4 regions of the Solwaraspora sp. WMMA2065 genome follow, and region 3 is predicted to be linked to each of the others. Evidence: riboswitches for the same ligand, from Rfam matches in the RefSeq annotation. Region 3 holds a riboswitch; each other region holds the start of a gene.
What was found. A riboswitch is a leader RNA that binds a small molecule or an ion and turns the genes downstream of it on or off. The one in region 3 is predicted to bind cyclic di-AMP.
Positions count from the first base shown of each region.

Region 1: another riboswitch for cyclic di-AMP. It lies ahead of O7610_RS30430 (C40 family peptidase); the one in region 3 lies ahead of O7610_RS18845 (coiled-coil domain-containing protein).
Region 2: another riboswitch for cyclic di-AMP. It lies ahead of O7610_RS12390 (coiled-coil domain-containing protein); the one in region 3 lies ahead of O7610_RS18845 (coiled-coil domain-containing protein).
Region 4: another riboswitch for cyclic di-AMP. It lies ahead of O7610_RS00115 (C40 family peptidase); the one in region 3 lies ahead of O7610_RS18845 (coiled-coil domain-containing protein).

Region 1 is NZ_CP128361.1:6,729,890-6,733,243, reverse strand. Features, by position in the region: gene O7610_RS30440 (helix-turn-helix domain-containing protein) at 1-671, shown strand, start outside; gene O7610_RS30435 (DUF6232 family protein) at 719-1,153, opposite strand; cyclic di-AMP (ydaO/yuaA leader) riboswitch at 1,723-1,860, shown strand; gene O7610_RS30430 (C40 family peptidase) at 1,871-2,830, shown strand; gene O7610_RS30425 (sigma-70 family RNA polymerase sigma factor) at 2,955-3,354, opposite strand, start outside.
Region 2 is NZ_CP128361.1:2,747,690-2,751,043, reverse strand. Features, by position in the region: gene O7610_RS12395 (glycosyl hydrolase) at 1-102, opposite strand, end outside; gene O7610_RS12390 (coiled-coil domain-containing protein) at 508-1,608, opposite strand; cyclic di-AMP (ydaO/yuaA leader) riboswitch at 1,676-1,806, opposite strand; gene O7610_RS12385 (cation diffusion facilitator family transporter) at 1,975-2,883, opposite strand; gene O7610_RS12380 (HelD family protein) at 2,929-3,354, opposite strand, start outside.
Region 3 is NZ_CP128361.1:4,130,346-4,133,699, forward strand. Features, by position in the region: gene O7610_RS30920 (fibronectin type III domain-containing protein) at 1-263, opposite strand, end outside; gene O7610_RS18840 (potassium channel family protein) at 947-1,624, opposite strand; cyclic di-AMP (ydaO/yuaA leader) riboswitch at 1,882-2,018, shown strand; gene O7610_RS18845 (coiled-coil domain-containing protein) at 2,021-3,037, shown strand; gene O7610_RS18850 (glycoside hydrolase family 65 protein) at 3,117-3,354, opposite strand, start outside.
Region 4 is NZ_CP128361.1:38,272-41,625, forward strand. Features, by position in the region: gene O7610_RS00110 (sigma-70 family RNA polymerase sigma factor) at 1-329, shown strand, start outside; gene O7610_RS00115 (C40 family peptidase) at 454-1,413, opposite strand; cyclic di-AMP (ydaO/yuaA leader) riboswitch at 1,424-1,561, opposite strand; gene O7610_RS00120 (DUF6232 family protein) at 2,131-2,565, shown strand; gene O7610_RS00125 (helix-turn-helix domain-containing protein) at 2,613-3,354, opposite strand, start outside.

The DNA.
Region 1 (3,354 bases), 2.6 Mb from region 3:
AGCAGCAGGTGCAGGATCTCGTCGAGTTGGCCCGGGCGGCACGACGGCGCGCCTGGTGGAGCGGATACAAGGACCGGGTGCCGGCCGCCTACGCGGCCTACATCGGTCTGGAGGCGGAGGCGTCGGCACTGCGCTACTTCCAGCCGATCAGCTTCCCCGGCCTGCTGCAGACCGAGGAGTACGCCCGCGCGGTGATCCCGGCCGACGGCCCGCACCACGTACCGGCAGCCGAGATCGAAGGACGGGTGCAGATCCGACTGGCCCGCCAGCACGAGGTGCTGTTCGGCGCGGACCCGCCGCAGATCGAGGTGATCATCGACGAGGCGGCGCTGCGCCGGATGACCGGCGGCCCGCGGGTGCTGCGCGAGCAGCTCCAGCACGTGGCGAAGATGTCCGCGGCGCCCCACATCACGGTCCGGGTGCTGCCGTTCACCGCCGGGAGCAACACGGTGCTCGGTCCGTTCGTCATCCTGCACTTCGCCGACCAGGCCGACGCCGATGTGGTGTACGTGGAGAGCGCTCTGGTCGAGGAGGTCATCGACCGGGCCGACGAGGTCCGGCCGTACCAGCATGTGTTCGACCGGCTACGGGCGGAATCCCTGTCGCCGGCCGACTCGGTGGCGATGCTGCACGACCTCGCCCGTCGACTGGACGGGCCGGATGCGGGCTGACCGACGTTGACCAGCCCGCCGACGACCGCCACGGCGGCCGGGCCCGCTCACCGCTGGTCGGGCATCCACGGCTCGATGGTGACCGGCTCGGACAGACCGGCCAGCCGGGACATCTCCCGGGCCCGCATCAACGCCCGGCTCACCTGGCCGTACTGGCGTTCGTCGTCGGTGCTGAACAGCAGCACCAGCAGTCCCTGGTGGCGGCCCCATAGTTCGTACGCCCGCGGCCGCAACCGGTCGCCGAGCCAGGCGACCGCCACCGGCACGAACGCAGCCGCCAGCATGGCGAGGTAGGCACCCGCGCTGACCTCATCCAACCCGCGGGTGTAGCCGACGGTCACCGCGACCGCCGTCAGGGTCACGGCGGTCACCACGATCACCCGGCCGGTGAGACGGTCGCGGGCACCTCGTGCGGTCCGGAGTTCGGTGAGGTCGCGGACGGCGAACCGCCGGCCGGCCACGACGAACCATTCACCGGTCACGCAGATACCGGGCTGCCGGTAGAAGGCCCGTCCGACACTGGGGCCGGACGGGGCGGGTACCGGGGAACCGCGTCGGGGTGGGGTCTGGCGAGTAGCACGCATAGCTGCCTCCGAAGGGCTCGTGCGGCGCTGACCTTGCGGGTCCATTGTGCAAACAGCAAGCTACTCGATGGAAGGTAGTCATTCTGCCACCTAGCAGAATGACGTACGGCAGGCCGCTTCCTGGATGACGAATCAGACCTTCCATCCCCATTTATCCGTATAGCACAATGACAACAACCGCGTAGACCGACTAATGACGCATTATTCGCAGTTGATCAACCGCCCGCCAATGACGACGCACCGCAGTCGACCGATTACACGAAGGCAGGGAGATGTTGCCCAGAGCAGCCAGCCGTCACATCCAGTAACTGTCACCGGGCCCCAGTCAGTTCCATGCCGCGGATCACGATCGCAGCACTTTCCGGGTCGCAACCCTTGCGGCTAAGTTGGACCGGCTGGTCCGGTCGCCAGTCACCGGGAAGCGGTGATGCCGGTCCAGTGCCGCCGAATCGCCGTAGCGAGATTACCTGGCGTTACAGCCAGTGATTCCACGGTCGCGATCCGGGGACCCACCGGCACCTGGGGTGAATCCGCGGTCCACCGCGGTAGGGCGAACTTCCCGCCCGAATCCGTCAGCTAACCCGGTAGGCGGCCAGGAAGAAGGGTTCTGCGTTCTTGTCAACAGCGCGGATTCTGCTGCGCACCCTGATGCTGACCGGCGTAAGCCTCGGCCTGGTGGTACCGGCGACCGCCGCGACCGCCCAGCCGACGGTCAGCGAACTCACGCAGCAGATCGACAAGGAATCCGAAGAGCTGGCCAAGGTCGTCGAGTCGTACAACCGGCTCAGGGAGGAGGCCAAGGCCACCCGGACGGCGGCCGAGGACATCGACGCCAAGCTCGGCCCGCTGCAGGCCGAACTCGCGGCAGCGCAGACCGAGGTCGGTCAGATCGCGGTCAACGCGTACAAGACCGGCGGGTTGAGCACCGCGACCGCCCTGCTCGACGGCACCTCCGGCAGCTTCATCCACCGGCTCGGCACCCTGGACCACCTGGCCCGGGACCGGCAGCAGCGGCTCAGCGAGTTCACCAGCACCCAACTGACCTACCTGGCCGAGCAGGAGAAGCTGCAGGCAGCCCTGAAGAAGCAGGACGCCCAGGTCAAGGAGCTCGCCGACCGCAAGAAGAGCATCGAAGCGGACATCGACGAGCTGATGGACAAGCGGGAACGGGCGTACGGTGCCGCGAGCGAGACCGGCTCGTCGTACACCGGGACCGTACCGTCGGTGTCCGGTGCCGCCGGCTCGGTCGTCGAGTTCGCCTACGGAGCCATCGGCAAGCCGTACGTCTGGGCCGCCAGCGGCCCGAACGGCTACGACTGCTCAGGCCTGACGCTCGCCGCCTGGCGTACCGCCGGCAAGAGCCTGCCGCACAACGCGGCGATGCAGTGGGACGTGGTCGCGAAGATCAACCGTGGCGCACTGCAGCCCGGTGACCTGGTGTTCTACAACGGTCTCGCCCACGTCGGCCTGTACGTCGGCGGTGGACAGGTGATCCACGCTCCCACCTTCGGCCGCACCGTCGAGCTGGCCAGCGTGGACATGATGCCACCGTACGGCTACGGCCGGGTCCGCTGACCCGGTCGCTCGCCCCGACGAACTGCCGACGGCCCGGCATCCGCTAGCGCGGATGCCGGGCCGTCGGCAGTTCGTCGGTAGTCTGTCGGTTCGTCGGCGGGTCAGGTCGCCTGCGGTCAGTTCGTCAGGCGGCCTGCAGCCCTTCTGCCCGGGCCAGCTCCCGCAGCCGGCCCAGTGCCTGGATCTCCAGCTGACGGATGCGCTCCCGGGACAGCGAGAAGCGCGACGCGACCTCGGTCAGCGAGTGCTCCCGCCCGTCCTCCAGGCCGTACCGGGCCCGCATGATGCCGGCGGACCGGTCGTCCAGGTGGTTGAGCAGACCCTCGATCCGCTGCCGCTCCAGCCCGGTCAGCACGATGTCCTCCGGCGACGGGGCGTCGCTGTCGGCCACCAGGTCGCCCAGGTTGGTGTCGCCGTCGTCGCCGACCGGGGTGTCCAACGACACCGTGTCCTGCGACCACCGCACCAGCTCGTGCACCCGTTCGACCGGCACGCCGAGCGAGGCGGCGATCTGCTCCGGCTCG
Region 2 (3,354 bases), 1.4 Mb from region 3:
GCCGAAGATCAGTCCGGTCGCGGCCAGCGCTGTCACGGTGGTGGCTGCCAGGATCCGGCGCGGCGTACGACCTGTTCGCGCGCCACGGATCGACAGGTTCATGGTGCCTCCGGGTCGGGTCGGGCGCGGTCCACGATCGCGAAAATTCGCGCCCGTCAACGAGTTATTGCCAGGAGGTCATCAGAGATGCGGGCTTCTGTCAATATCCCGACATGAAGTTTCGTGTATTCGGTACGGGGTCGTGGTGGTCTGTTGACAGCCGCGCCGGTGCTGCTGTAAACCTCTCGGTGAGAGCGCTCTCTCTCCTCATGGGCTGCATGTGCTCTGCGTGAGCCGAGTGCGACTGCATGGCGGTAGAGCGCTCTCGCGTGGTCGCCGGTGACCGTCGGCAAATATGCCGATCGGTCTGCCGCTGTTGCGCAAATGACTCCGTACGCTGATTCCGCCGCGAAAAGAAAACGGGGGCGGACGGCCACCGACGTGGCCGTCCGCCCCCGATCGCGGACGTCAGTACACCGACAGGTGTACGTGGTTGGTGTGGTCGCTGGACGGGTCGCCACCCGCACCGCTGTACGTCTTCCAGCCGCTGCTGGGCAGCCAGATCCGCTTGTACCAGATCACGTAGAGCACACCGAGCCGGTCGGCGTTGTTGATGTAGTAGTTCGCCAGGTTGTCGCCGTAGCTCTTGTCACCGCCGGTTGCCACTCCACCGAAGCCGTTGGGCTGGGCGGCGAAGTCACACGCCCGGCCCTTGGGGTGCTCGCCGGAGCTGCCGTTGCGGAAGCAGGACACGTAGCGGGTGAAGCCGGCAGCCTTCGCCTGGTTCAGGGCGTGCAGCGTACGGGGTGTGATGCAGCCGGAGGTGGTGGGGTCGTCGACGTTGCATGACTCGGCCGGCCAGGAGCCGTTCGCGTTGCGTGGTGCCGGAGTCGCCGACGCGCTGGATGACCCGGATCCCGACGACCCGGTGCCGGAGGATCCGGACCCCGACGACCCGGAGCCGGAGGATCCGCTGGCGGCGGCCTGCTCGGCCTCCTCCGCCGCCTGCTGCCTCGCCTGTTCCTCCGCCTGTTCCTCCGCCTGCTTCTCGGCGGCGACCGCGACGGCCAGGGCCCGCTCCGCCTGGTTCCGGCGCTGGTCCATGATGGTGACCTGCTTCTGCTGCTCCCGAATCTCATGCTCGATCGCAGCCTTGGACCTGGTTACCTGGTCACGGGTGCGGTACAGCTCGCGGAGCTGCTTCTCCTCGTTGGCGGTCACCGCGCTCAGCGCCGCCGCCCGGTCGACGAACCCTTCCGGTGAGGTGCTGTTGAGCAACGCGGAGACCGGGCCGAGCCTGCCGTTGCGGTACGCGCGGTCGACGATGTGTCCGACGTTCCTGTTCCGTTGCTCCAGCTCAGCACCGACCGTGGTGAGCTGCTCGGACAGCTTCTTCTGCCGGCCCTTCGAGTGGTTGAGCGCCGCCTTGGCGTCGATCCAGCCCTTGGAGGCCGCATCGAGCTCCTTGCGCAGGCTGTCGGTGCCTCCCTCGTTGTCGACCCGGTCGGGCCGGTTGGCGGGCAGGGCGGCTCCGGCCGGCGAGCCGATCGGGGTGCCGGTGACGGCCATCAGGGCGGCGGTCAACGCCGCCAATAACGCGAATCGGGTTTTTCTGTGGACTGTGCGCGACACTGTGCATTCCTTCCGTCAGCCGCCGACCGGGTTAGCTGACGGGTTCGGGACGGAAGATCCCTACCGCGTGACGCGGATGCACCCCAGGTACGTGGTTCCCCGGCTCGCCGTACGGCGATTAGGCGACGGCCTCCGCGGGCGCCGGAGGGGCGCCGCCCGAGCGGAGACCGGGGCCGAGACTACCGGTTCCTCGGGCTGCCGTCCCGGCATCGATAGGTCTGTTATATCCAGAAAAATCAGAAATATACGTAGATCGTAGTTGTCAACGTCGCGGTAAGGTCACGAAACTTAAGCATCTGCTAATCACCAGTCAGCCGGTCCGCAGGAGTCGGCGGGGGCCAGCGGCTCGATCTGCAGCGTCGCGTGCTCGATACCGAACTCGTCGTGCAGGGCCGCCCGGGCGTCCCGCAGTACCGTGCCGATCTCGGCTGACGGGGTCACGGCCAGGTGTGCCGAGGCCACCTCCATGCCCGGGGTGAGCGTCCAGACATGCAGGTCGTGCACGTCGCAGACGCCCGGCACAGCGGCCAGCCGGCTGCGAACCCGGTCGACCTCGACATGCTCCGGCGCCGCCTGCACCAGGATGCGCAGCGCGGCCCGCGCCAACCGCCAGGTACGCGGCAGGATGAACGCCCCGACACCGACGGCGACCAGCGGGTCCACGTACCACCAGCCGGTGGTGGCGATCACCGTGGCGGCCACCAGCACCCCCACCGAGCCGAGCAGGTCACCGAGCACCTCCAGGTAGGCGCCCCGTACGTTGAGGCTCTCCCTGGCCCCCTGGCGCAGCAGGGCGAAGGCGACGATGTTGGCGAGCAGTCCGGCGATCGCCACCACCAGCATCGGGCCGACCATCACCGGCTCCGGATCGGCGAACCGGCGAGCCGCCTCCACCAGAACGTAGAGTGCGACCCCGGCGAGCAGTACGGCGTTCGCCAGCGCGGCGAGCACCTCGAGGCGGTAGAGGCCGAAGGTGCGCTGCGGCTCCCCGGTCGGTCGTCGGGTCGCGGCGATCGCCGCGAGCGCCATACCGATGCCGAGTACGTCGGTGAACATGTGCCCGGCGTCGGACAGCAGTGCCAGGGAGCCGGTCGCCAGCGCGGTGACGGCCTCGACGACCATGAAGACCGCCAGCAGGGCGAAGGCGGCCCAGAGGCACCCGTAGTGTCGCTGGCCGGTGCTCCCGGCACAGTGATCGTGTCCGACTCCCACGCCTGCCACCCTCCGTTGCCCGGCGTCTCGTCGGCAGACTAATGCTCACATGGCAATATGTGCAATCGACTCCTGGTCGAGGTCGATGGTGACCAGCCGCTGGGTCGCCCGGGAGAGCGCGACGTAGAGCGTGCGCACCCCGGCCTCGGACTCGGCGCGGATCTCCTCGCCGGCCACCAGCACCACCGCGTCGTACTCCATGCCCTTCGCCTGCAGGCTCGACACCACCTGCAGCCGCGAGGTCGCCAACCCGCCGAGCCAGCCGGCGACCTCGTCGCGCCGGGTCACCGGGGCGATGACGCCGACCGTCCCCTCCACCGCCGCCAGCATCTCGGCGGTCGCGGCGCGGACGGCGGCCGGCAGCGCCGCCGCGGAGACCCGGTCCCGGCGCGGTGCCACCCCGGTCGCCCGGACCGCCGTCGGCAACGGGGCGTCCGGGGCGACCTCGCGGATCGCCCCGGCGGCCAGTTC
Region 3 (3,354 bases):
GTCGGCGGGTGTTGCGGGGCGGTCGCCACCGGGGTGGTGGAGCCGTCGGGGTTGACCCGCAGCACCTCGTACCAGGCGACGTAGACGTTGTCGGCGGACGGCTGCCACCGCAGGGTGACCGAGTCGGTGCCGATCGTGGTGGCGGTCAGCGCGCTTGGCGCGGTGGGTGGTTGGTCGTCGCCGGGCGGCATGGTCAGGCGCAGGCTCGGGCTGGCCGGCGACGGTCGGGGTGCCGGGGGTGGTCGGGATCGCGCCGGATCCACCGGCGGCAGTGGTGTGGCGGTTGCGGCATGGGCATCTCGCTTTCGGTGCGGACGCCGGGACGGACCAGCGGATCGACCGACTGTGAGCTTGCCCACTACTCATCGACGAGCATCGAACCTCCGGTGCCGGTGGAGCGAGCTTGCGTCCGACCGTCGCCGCAGACCGAGCACGGCAGCTCAGCCGCCGCTCCGAGGCCCACACACACAACGAAGCCTGCCGATGCATCGGCAGGCTGGACAGCACTCTCGGACGGACCGACGTCGCGGTCCCGACTTGTCGGCGATTCTCCGCCGTAACAATCGGGGACTAGCGTGGGGACGGGGAGGGCAACCCCCGTCCCCACCATTCAGTTGCAAAACACGCACGAGCGGTTTGGCGTCCAGGTCGTGCGTGACGCGCGGGAGCCGGGCCACGCGAGTGGCTCTGGTTCCACCTCCTCTCGACAGGTGGTGCGCGGGCTGGCGGCGGTGTCCGGGCTTGGCCCGCCGCCAGCCTCGGGAGCTGTGCGGTTGACACGGTGATGTCGCCATCGCCGCGCCACGCGTCGACTACCTCAGCAGGGGCACATCCATCGATGGAAGCGCTCCCATGCAGGGACTGTAGCCTGAGTCACGAGTTTGCGAAAGTGCAGCGGCTGATCAGCTCACGAAATGAAGGTGTGATGAGGCGGTCACGCCCATGTTCACCGGCCGAACTGCTGGACCGCCGCGGTCACCCCGGCGACGATCAGCAGCGCGTCCGGCGGGATCAACGTCTCAGGTTCCGCGTACCGCAGCTGCCGGTCCCGCTCCTTGATCCCGACCACCGTGATGCCGTACCGCTGGCGTAGCCGGGACTCGGCCAACGTCCGACCGGTGGCGTCCGGCGGGGCGCAGACCTTGGCGATGGCGAACCCGTCGTCGAACTCGATGAAGTCGAGCATCCGGCTGGCCAGCAGGTGGGCCACCCGGTCACCCATCGTCGCCTCCGGAAAAATCACATGGTGCGCACCGACCGAGGCGAGGATCCGGCCGTGCTTGGCGGTGATCGCCTTCGCCCAGATCTCCGGGACACCCAGCTCGGTCAGCGCCACCACGGTGAGGATGCTGGCCTCGACGTCCGAGCCGATACCGACCACCGCGCGGGGGTAGTCGGCGACGCCGCACTGGCGCAACGCCTGGTCGTCGGTCGAGTCCGCCTCGACCACCCTCGGCAGCCGCTCGGACCAGCGGTGCACCCGTTTGGGGTGCTCGTCGATGCCCAGCACGTGATGGCCGAGGCGGAGCAGGGACTGGGCGACCTGACCACCGAACCGCCCGAGGCCGATCACCGCCACGCTGTCGGCGTCCGGCGGCCCGACCGGGGAATCGTCATCTCTCACCGAGGATCCGTCCGAGGCTAGGACTTTGCCGCTTTTCCTCATACGCACTGTAGTCAGCCGCTAACCTCGACGCAGCGATATCCGGCCCGTCCCACGACTTGTCGTACACCGACAAACGCAGACAGTGGACATCACCGAAAGTCGTTGTCTGGTAACGGATTATTCCAGCTCAGTCAGGATTGTCGAGGTGTTGATGCCGGTGACCGATCCGGTAAGCTTGCCCGCGGTCTCCGCCAGGCGGCGCCCACCGGCGCCGGCGGTGACCGCCGCCCAATCACCCCTCCGGGGTGAGCCGGGGAACCACGTTTCCACCGGGGTGAATCCGCGCCAGCGGTAGGGATCGTTCCGTCCCGAACCCGTCAGCTAACTCGGTCGGCGGCCAAGGAAAGGAACAGGATGACCGCACCCCTCCGCCGGCGGATTCCGACGGCCGCGGCCCTCGCCGCCGTCGCCGCCCTGCTCGCCGGCTTCGTCGTAGCGTCGCCGGCCGCCGCTCAGGATCCGGACGACGAAGGCGCCCCGCCATTGCTCAGTGAGGTGCTCGAATCGACCGGCCGGGGCTTCGTCGAAGCCAAAGCCGCGGTCGACGAGTCCCGCAAACGCCAGTTGAAGCTCAACCTCGAGTTGGAAAAAGTCGAGGAGCGGATAGCGGCGCTGACCCCGCAGATCGGCCAGGTCGCCTCCAACTCGTACCGTCTCGGTCGGATCACCCCGGTGATGGTCCTGCTCAACAGTGCCGATCCGGACACGTTGCTGGAACGCGCCGAAGGCCTGGACATGATCGCCATGCACGACAACAAGCGGATCCGGGAGCTCAACGAGGCCCGCGAACAGGCCGCTCGGGCGGTCGCCGCGATCGACGCCGAGGTGGCCCGCGAGGAACAGCAACTCGAGGCGATGTCCCGCCAGAAGAAAGAGGCCGAAAAGGCCCTGCAACTGGTCGGCGCGGTCGCCACCAACGGGTTTGTCTCGGCCACCTCGCCGGTCGCCGCCCAGGCTCCGCGTAACTCGGACGGTTCCTGGCCGTCCCAGTCGTGCAGCCTGGACGACCCCACCACGAGCGGCTGCATCACGCCGCGCACCATGCACGCGCTGAACGAGGCGAAGAAGGCCGGCTTCACCCGCTTCGTCTCCTGCTTCCGCCCCGGCGGACCGTTCGAGCACCCCAAGGGACGGGCCTGCGACTTCTCCGCTCAGCAGCAGGGGTTCGGCGGCGACGCCTTCGGCGACGACCGGCTGTACGGCAACAACCTGACCGCCTTCCTGGTCCGCAACGCCGACAAGCTCGGCATCCTGTACGTCATCTGGTACCGGCAGTTCTGGTCACCGACGACCGGCTGGAGTTCGTACAGCGGTGCCGGCGGCGACCCGAACAGCGACCACACCAACCACGTACATCTGTCCCTGCTGTGACCTGACCTCACCTCGTGCGGTGCCGGGGCCGGCCCCGGCACCGCACGAGACGCAGGTCGTCAGCACGAGACGTAGGTTGTCAGTCGGTACGCGCCGACCGGCGTACCGGTGAGCGGCCGGTCGGCTGCTGCGGCGGCGGACTGACCGGGCCGGCCGGCGGGATCGCCCGGATGACCGGCTTGTCCGCAGCCACCGTGATCGGTTCGCCGTGATGGGTCAGGTCCACGGTGGCGTTCTGATCGACATCGCGCAGCGAGTAGGTCACCTCGTCGTGCTGGACAGCCACCCGCAGCCGTAGGCCCCGCCACATCATGGCG
Region 4 (3,354 bases), 2.7 Mb from region 3:
AGGACACGGTGTCGTTGGACACCCCGGTCGGCGACGACGGCGACACCAACCTGGGCGACCTGGTGGCCGACAGCGACGCCCCGTCGCCGGAGGACATCGTGCTGACCGGGCTGGAGCGGCAGCGGATCGAGGGTCTGCTCAACCACCTGGACGACCGGTCCGCCGGCATCATGCGGGCCCGGTACGGCCTGGAGGACGGGCGGGAGCACTCGCTGACCGAGGTCGCGTCGCGCTTCTCGCTGTCCCGGGAGCGCATCCGTCAGCTGGAGATCCAGGCACTGGGCCGGCTGCGGGAGCTGGCCCGGGCAGAAGGGCTGCAGGCCGCCTGACGAACTGACCGCAGGCGACCTGACCCGCCGACGAACCGACAGACTACCGACGAACTGCCGACGGCCCGGCATCCGCGCTAGCGGATGCCGGGCCGTCGGCAGTTCGTCGGGGCGAGCGACCGGGTCAGCGGACCCGGCCGTAGCCGTACGGTGGCATCATGTCCACGCTGGCCAGCTCGACGGTGCGGCCGAAGGTGGGAGCGTGGATCACCTGTCCACCGCCGACGTACAGGCCGACGTGGGCGAGACCGTTGTAGAACACCAGGTCACCGGGCTGCAGTGCGCCACGGTTGATCTTCGCGACCACGTCCCACTGCATCGCCGCGTTGTGCGGCAGGCTCTTGCCGGCGGTACGCCAGGCGGCGAGCGTCAGGCCTGAGCAGTCGTAGCCGTTCGGGCCGCTGGCGGCCCAGACGTACGGCTTGCCGATGGCTCCGTAGGCGAACTCGACGACCGAGCCGGCGGCACCGGACACCGACGGTACGGTCCCGGTGTACGACGAGCCGGTCTCGCTCGCGGCACCGTACGCCCGTTCCCGCTTGTCCATCAGCTCGTCGATGTCCGCTTCGATGCTCTTCTTGCGGTCGGCGAGCTCCTTGACCTGGGCGTCCTGCTTCTTCAGGGCTGCCTGCAGCTTCTCCTGCTCGGCCAGGTAGGTCAGTTGGGTGCTGGTGAACTCGCTGAGCCGCTGCTGCCGGTCCCGGGCCAGGTGGTCCAGGGTGCCGAGCCGGTGGATGAAGCTGCCGGAGGTGCCGTCGAGCAGGGCGGTCGCGGTGCTCAACCCGCCGGTCTTGTACGCGTTGACCGCGATCTGACCGACCTCGGTCTGCGCTGCCGCGAGTTCGGCCTGCAGCGGGCCGAGCTTGGCGTCGATGTCCTCGGCCGCCGTCCGGGTGGCCTTGGCCTCCTCCCTGAGCCGGTTGTACGACTCGACGACCTTGGCCAGCTCTTCGGATTCCTTGTCGATCTGCTGCGTGAGTTCGCTGACCGTCGGCTGGGCGGTCGCGGCGGTCGCCGGTACCACCAGGCCGAGGCTTACGCCGGTCAGCATCAGGGTGCGCAGCAGAATCCGCGCTGTTGACAAGAACGCAGAACCCTTCTTCCTGGCCGCCTACCGGGTTAGCTGACGGATTCGGGCGGGAAGTTCGCCCTACCGCGGTGGACCGCGGATTCACCCCAGGTGCCGGTGGGTCCCCGGATCGCGACCGTGGAATCACTGGCTGTAACGCCAGGTAATCTCGCTACGGCGATTCGGCGGCACTGGACCGGCATCACCGCTTCCCGGTGACTGGCGACCGGACCAGCCGGTCCAACTTAGCCGCAAGGGTTGCGACCCGGAAAGTGCTGCGATCGTGATCCGCGGCATGGAACTGACTGGGGCCCGGTGACAGTTACTGGATGTGACGGCTGGCTGCTCTGGGCAACATCTCCCTGCCTTCGTGTAATCGGTCGACTGCGGTGCGTCGTCATTGGCGGGCGGTTGATCAACTGCGAATAATGCGTCATTAGTCGGTCTACGCGGTTGTTGTCATTGTGCTATACGGATAAATGGGGATGGAAGGTCTGATTCGTCATCCAGGAAGCGGCCTGCCGTACGTCATTCTGCTAGGTGGCAGAATGACTACCTTCCATCGAGTAGCTTGCTGTTTGCACAATGGACCCGCAAGGTCAGCGCCGCACGAGCCCTTCGGAGGCAGCTATGCGTGCTACTCGCCAGACCCCACCCCGACGCGGTTCCCCGGTACCCGCCCCGTCCGGCCCCAGTGTCGGACGGGCCTTCTACCGGCAGCCCGGTATCTGCGTGACCGGTGAATGGTTCGTCGTGGCCGGCCGGCGGTTCGCCGTCCGCGACCTCACCGAACTCCGGACCGCACGAGGTGCCCGCGACCGTCTCACCGGCCGGGTGATCGTGGTGACCGCCGTGACCCTGACGGCGGTCGCGGTGACCGTCGGCTACACCCGCGGGTTGGATGAGGTCAGCGCGGGTGCCTACCTCGCCATGCTGGCGGCTGCGTTCGTGCCGGTGGCGGTCGCCTGGCTCGGCGACCGGTTGCGGCCGCGGGCGTACGAACTATGGGGCCGCCACCAGGGACTGCTGGTGCTGCTGTTCAGCACCGACGACGAACGCCAGTACGGCCAGGTGAGCCGGGCGTTGATGCGGGCCCGGGAGATGTCCCGGCTGGCCGGTCTGTCCGAGCCGGTCACCATCGAGCCGTGGATGCCCGACCAGCGGTGAGCGGGCCCGGCCGCCGTGGCGGTCGTCGGCGGGCTGGTCAACGTCGGTCAGCCCGCATCCGGCCCGTCCAGTCGACGGGCGAGGTCGTGCAGCATCGCCACCGAGTCGGCCGGCGACAGGGATTCCGCCCGTAGCCGGTCGAACACATGCTGGTACGGCCGGACCTCGTCGGCCCGGTCGATGACCTCCTCGACCAGAGCGCTCTCCACGTACACCACATCGGCGTCGGCCTGGTCGGCGAAGTGCAGGATGACGAACGGACCGAGCACCGTGTTGCTCCCGGCGGTGAACGGCAGCACCCGGACCGTGATGTGGGGCGCCGCGGACATCTTCGCCACGTGCTGGAGCTGCTCGCGCAGCACCCGCGGGCCGCCGGTCATCCGGCGCAGCGCCGCCTCGTCGATGATCACCTCGATCTGCGGCGGGTCCGCGCCGAACAGCACCTCGTGCTGGCGGGCCAGTCGGATCTGCACCCGTCCTTCGATCTCGGCTGCCGGTACGTGGTGCGGGCCGTCGGCCGGGATCACCGCGCGGGCGTACTCCTCGGTCTGCAGCAGGCCGGGGAAGCTGATCGGCTGGAAGTAGCGCAGTGCCGACGCCTCCGCCTCCAGACCGATGTAGGCCGCGTAGGCGGCCGGCACCCGGTCCTTGTATCCGCTCCACCAGGCGCGCCGTCGTGCCGCCCGGGCCAACTCGACGAGATCCTGCACCTGCTGCTGGTCGCGTACGCCGTACAGGTCCAGCAGGGCCTTGACGTCGTTGGTCGAGATGCTGACCGACCCCGACTCG